Regions from separate parts of the Staphylococcus sp. AC872 genome, predicted to be linked through region 1. Evidence: predicted binding sites of a transcription regulator. Region 1 holds the regulator's gene; the other holds the start of a gene.
The links. Region 1 encodes Rex, which represses fermentation and respiration genes when NADH is low (regulators of the CRP and FNR family bind a similar motif). Its sites were predicted from a motif close to TTGTGAAATATTTCACAA; they were not measured.

Region 1 (3,205 bases):
CATAGTAACCAATTTTCAAATTAGCACCAAATGTGACTTCGCCACCGAGTTGACGTTGTCTTTGAGCAATGGTTTTAATCAAAGTGGTTTTACCGACACCATTTGGCCCTATAATTGCAATGTGATCGCCTTTGGATACTTCCATATTAATAGGTTTAGTAATAGGGGTATCATCATAACCAATTTCTAATTGTTTGATATGCATGACGTCATTTCCGGTATTTCTATCAAATCCAAACTGGATATTGGCACTTCTTGCATCAATCATAGGTTTATCTATACGTTGAATTTTTTCTAGGGTTTTACGACGACTTTTTGCCATGCCACTTGTTGAAGCTCTTGTAATATTTTTTTCTACAAATGTTTCTAATCTTTTAATTTCTTCCTGTTGTTTTTCATATTCTTGCATACGTTTTTCATAATATTTATCTCTTTGTTGAATAAATTGTTCATAATTACCAATATATCGTTTGACGCTACCTAAAGCGACGTCATAAACTTGTGTAACGATTTTGTCTAAGAAATATCTATCATGACTGATAATGACAATTGCACCTTTAAAGTAGCGTAAATAATCCTCTAACCATTTTGTGGTTTCTAAATCAAGATGGTTGGTAGGTTCATCAAGTAATAATAAATCTGGTTCATTTAACAACATTTGTGCCAGTGATAATCTTGTTTTTTGACCACCACTGAAGTCATTAATAGGTTTATTAAAGTCATCTTCATTAAAATTCAACCCATGAAGAACTGTTTTAATTTTACTATCATATTGATAACCTTCTAGTTGCTCAAATTGATTTGATAAAGATTCATATTTTTCTATATGTGCTTGATAAGTAGGGGTATCATACGCATCTGCATGTGCAGCTAACCAATCGGTTTCTTGTTTGATTAATAATTCCATATTTTTTATATGTTCAAATGGTTTTGACATTTCCTCAAATACAGTGGCGTTAGAGTCTAGTGTCATTTGTTGTGTCAAATAGCCCATCTTAAGATTTTTAATCTTTGAAATATGACCACTATCATAATCTTCAACGCCAGCAATGATTTTCATAAGTGTTGATTTACCGGCACCATTTCGTCCAACAACACCTATACGTTCGCCTGTTTTTACTTCAAAATCAACGTTAGTAAAGATATCTTCACCATCGAACGATTTAGAGATGTCATTAAGTTGTAAAAGTATCATCCGACTTCACCTTTCTAAATATGCGATATCATTATAAACTATACATATAGTTTGATATGTTTAAATATTTGTTTATCATATTAATATTTATTTTACAGTATTAAGCTGTGTCTTGAAACTAGGATATTTATTTTTAAATTTTATTAATGTATAATTAGCAAGTATTCATTGTAAACAATTATTTGGATTTTTATTGTTGCAAACATATATACATAAAATTAAATTGAAACCGTTTAGTGTCGAAGGGAGACAAATAAAATGGCAAGTAACGTTAAAATTCCTCGAGCAACTTTAAAACGTTTACCGTTATATTATAGATTTGTTAGTAATCTAAAAACTAAAGGTATTGACCGTGTTAATTCTAAAGCTATTAGCGAAGCATTACAAATAGATTCAGCTACGATTCGTAGAGATTTTTCATATTTTGGCGAATTAGGTAAAAAAGGTTATGGCTATAATATAGATAGTTTAATTGAATTTTTTAAAGCTGAAATTAGTGGTAGTAATGATATTAAAATTGCAATTGTTGGTGTAGGTAACTTAGGTCGAGCATTATTAACATATAACTTTTCAATTCACGATGAAATGACAATTACAGAAGCATTTGATGTGAATCAAGATGTCATCGGTGAACAAGTAGGCCGTGTAGTTGTTAAAGATAGCAAGACTTTAAAACAAACGTTATCAAAACAAGATATTGATGTAGTCATTCTCACTACTCCTGAACATGTTGCTCAAAGTGTTACAGACGAACTTGTTGAATCTGGTATTAAAGGAATTATGAATTTTACGCCAGCAAGAGTAAGTACACCAAATGATGTTCAAGTACATCATATTGATTTAGGTATTGAATTACAGTCCTTACTATTCTTTATGAGAAATTATGATGAATCAATGAAATAGCATATTGGTCATTAGGGGGACTCTTTATGAATGGTAAATTTTTGATTCAAGTAAGTTGTATGTATAAAGCTCATTTACCTACATTGATATACATTCCCGGACAATTGGTTTTGAACGAGCATACACTAATATTCAAGTCATATTATACAAATCATAATCCTTTAAATTTAGATATTGATGTAAAAAAAATAATTCGTTACCAAGTACGTAAGGGATTACTAGGACATAAATTATTTATTTATTATAACCAAACTTGGTATAAATTCAGTCATTTTAAATCAAAAGACATACAAACGTTAGTTCATCATATAAATGAAATACAAGCGCTTTAAAATAGCGATATTTAATAGTACATCTTAAAGAGGTGTACTATTTTTTAGTAAAGTGAAAACTACATTCAATAAAGATATGCATTGGGAGAACTAATTTAGATAGTGAACTTGAAATATAACACTTTATCCTGTAAAATAACTTAGTATTTATATCGGAAAAGGGTGAAAATATGGTTTGGATGATTATAAGCGGTTTGATTGTCGGTGTACTATTAGGATTCGTAATGCAACGAACTCGCTTTTGTTTAGCAGGCGGTTTTAGAGATATGTATGTACAAAAAAGTAATAAAATGTTTTATGCTTTGCTTGTTGCGATTACAGTTCAAAGTATTGGTTTATTCATTTTAACAAGTTTAGGCTTAGTTAATGTTCCAGCACATACATTTCCAATTGTTGGTACAGTTATCGGTTCTTTTGTCTTTGGCATAGGTATCGTATTAGCAGGCGGTTGTGCTACTGGAACATATTATAGAGCAGGAGAAGGTTTAATAGGTAGTTGGATTGCACTTATTTTATATGCATTAACAAGTGCTATGACTAAGACAGGTATTTTATCACCAGTTCTAAAAGTAATTAACCAACCTACAAATGAAAATGCTAGTATGGCAGATACATTGCATATTCCAAATTGGATTTTAGTCATTCTTATAACGATTATTACTTTAATATTGGTGACTAAAACACTTAAAAAACCTAAAGTAGCAGTTCCTAAATTAAAACAAAAGTATACAGGTTTAAGACATTATTTATTTGAAAGAAGGTATCATCCATTTGT
Region 2 (3,205 bases), on a different contig from region 1:
TCATCTATATTTAATTCTTTTAAAGCTTTAATCATTGATTGAATGAATGATTTCCCACCGCATACATAAATTTCCGTATCATTGTCGATCCATTGTTTTAATTGTTCACTACCAATATAGCCGTTTTTATTTTTATCGTATAAGTCATACGTTGCTTGCGTGTTCTCATTAGCAATAGCAGTTAATAATGATGAGAACGGTGCATCGTCCATGTCATTTGTTACTTGTATAAATCGAGCTTCTCCATTGTCATTTACTACTTCATTAAACATAGATACGAGTGGCGTTACGCCTATACCAGATCCTAGGAACAACTGTCTGTTACCCTTTTCAACAACATGAAATGGCCCTACAGGAGCTGTCAAATTAATATTGTCCCCTTCTTGAAATTCATCATGTAAAATTGTAGATACTTCACCTTCATGTTCTGTAGTTACATCTCTTTTCACCGCAAAAGTAAGATGATTTTTATCGCCTTTTACAATTGAATAATGTCTTTTAGCTCTATAAGGCATTTTTTCACTACCTACATCGACGGTAATATATTGACCAGGTACAAACTGACTTAAATCATATTCACCCGAAGAGACTGTGAAAGCTTTAATATCAGAAGAGACTTGTTCTATGGTTTCAACTTTAAATGGCTGGAAGCCGTCCCATAGCATGTCTTTATAGATATCTTTTTCAACAGAAATGAATATGTCTGCAATTTCTTGATAAGCTTTTTTCCATGTTTTAATAATTTCATGGTCGTCATCTAATCCAACAACTTCTTTTATTGCTGCAATTAAGTTTTCACCAACGATATCGTATCCTGCTGGTGGTACTTGTAAAGCGCAATGTTTATAAGCGATTTCTTTTACTACAGGTAGGATAGCTTCAAGATGATCAATATTAACCGCTGCGGCTAACACAGATTGAGCTAATGCAGTAGATTGTAATCCACGCTGTTGATTTGTTTGATTAAACATGTTTTTTAGTTCAGGATGTTGTTTAAACATGCGTGCATAAAAATTCGAAGTAATTTCTACTCCTTTATCTTGTAATACTGGTACTGTTTCTTTTACTACGTCTTTTTCTCTTTCACTTAACATTATTTCCACTCCCGGATAACTCGTATTTAAAACCAAAACTTTTTACACTGTCATTCTAAACCTTAACTATGTAGTTAATCAAAGAAATGTTAAATTGTTCACATAACGTTCAATTTACATAATTTTAATTATTTATTTCTTATTATATGTATTAAATATCTAATTAATCAGGTATATTAAGACTATAGTATGATGTATTATTCTGAAAATTAACGTATGATATACATAAATCGTAGTTGACTAACATTCGGAGGTTACTTTATGAACAAACTAATTCAGTCACTATCAGCAATCGGAGTATCTGCTACTTTAGTCACACCTAATCTAAATGCCGAAGCGACAACTAATTCGGAACCTCAATTAAGAGGCGTGAATGACATCATCATCGAAAAAGGTGAAGATTATAACCTACTTCAAGGCATAAGTGCTTATGATAAAGAAGATGGTGATTTAACACATAAAATCAAAATAGATGGCGATGTTGATACTACTAAATCAGGTACATATGAGGTTAAATACAAAGTCACAGATTCAGACGGTGCTCAAAAAACTTCAATTAGAAATATTAAAGTCAAATAATATTTTATATTTAGTTGAGATTAAATTCTCAACTTTTTTTATTTTCTGAATATCTTCAAATTATCTATCTAAAAATGCATTATTTATTGCAATTTCACAAATTTGTCCTTTTTCACAAAATGTACACACAATTTTAACAAATCTTACAATCCCCGTCATATCTCAAATTTTTTTAAATTTTTTGCTTATATCAATAATTTTTTTCTTTTAGGTACTTGTAAATATTGTGTAATAAACTAAAATTAGTGGTAAGCCCTACATTTGTAGTATTAGGAGGTCAAAAAAGTGTCAAAATTTAAGTCTTTGCTTCTAATGGTCGGAACACTAATTTTACTTAGTGGTTGTTCGAACATTGAAGTTTTCAATGCAAAAGGGCCAGTAGCAAGCAGTCAGAAGTTCTTGATCATCTATTCAATTATCTTCATGCTTGTTATTGTTGTCGTTGTTCTTGCTATGTTCGCATTCTTTATTTACAAGTATAGTTACAATAAGAATGATGAATCTGGTAAGATGCACCACAATTCTTTAATTGAAACAATTTGGTTTGTGGTACCTATCATTATCGTTATTGCTTTAGCAATTCCAACTGTTAAAACATTATACGATTATGAAAAACCACCAGAAAAAGACAAGGACCCACTTGTGGTTTACGCAGTAAGCGCTGGTTACAAATGGTTCTTTGCCTACCCAGATCAACACATCGAAACTGTTAATACATTAACAATTCCTAAAGATCGTCCAGTCGTATTCAAGTTACAAGCTATGGATACAATGACAAGTTTCTGGATTCCACAATTAGGTGGTCAGAAATATGCCATGACTGGTATGACTATGAATTGGACATTAACAGCAGATCAAACAGGTACTTTCAGAGGTAGAAACTCAAACTTCAACGGTGAAGGTTTCTCACGTCAAACATTTGATGTTAACTCTGTAAGCCAAAGTGATTTCAACAAATGGGTGAAAAAAGCTCAAAGTAAGAAAACGTTAGATCAAGATACATTTGATAAACAAATCTTACCAAGCACACCTAACAAAGAATTAACGTTTAATGGTACTCATATGGCGTTCGTTGACCCTGCAGCTGATCCTGAGTATATCTTCTACGCATACAAACGTTATAACTACGTTCAGAAAGATCCTAACTTCGTTGACGAAAAAGATCTTTATAAAGATGTAAAAGATAAACCAGTGAAACCAGCACGTAAGGTTACTATTTCAAACGCTAACTACAAACGTCATGGTATGACACCAATGATTCTTGGCAACAATGAAAAATACGACAATGAATTCAAGAAGAAAGAAAAACACAATTCTAAGGAAATGGAAAAAATTTCCAAAGAAGCAAAAGACGATAGTCCGTCTAAAAAAGATGATCATGGAGGTGGACATTAATGAATTTTCCATGGGATCAATTAATCGTTAAAGGTAACTGGATGATTACAATGGCACAAATTGGTGCGCCATTCTTAGTTATCGGCCTTATAGCGGTAATTACGTATTTCAAATTATGGAAATATCTTTATAAAGAA

Region 2: qoxA (cytochrome aa3 quinol oxidase subunit II) is a predicted target of Rex. The motif match lies at 1,717-1,734, and genes of this name have one in related genera.

The regions. Positions count from the first base shown of each region.
Region 1 is NZ_CEEDKW010000011.1:16,744-19,948, forward strand. It holds gene ACZ267_RS11850 (ABC-F family ATP-binding cassette domain-containing protein) at 1-1,195, opposite strand, end outside; gene ACZ267_RS11855 (redox-sensing transcriptional repressor Rex) at 1,454-2,098, shown strand; gene ACZ267_RS11860 (hypothetical protein) at 2,125-2,430, shown strand; gene ACZ267_RS11865 (YeeE/YedE family protein) at 2,601-3,205, shown strand, end outside.
Region 2 is NZ_CEEDKW010000002.1:494,085-497,289, forward strand. It holds gene ACZ267_RS05375 (globin domain-containing protein) at 1-1,094, opposite strand, end outside; gene ACZ267_RS05380 (DUF5011 domain-containing protein) at 1,356-1,673, shown strand; gene qoxA (cytochrome aa3 quinol oxidase subunit II) at 1,959-3,068, shown strand; gene qoxB (cytochrome aa3 quinol oxidase subunit I) at 3,068-3,205, shown strand, end outside.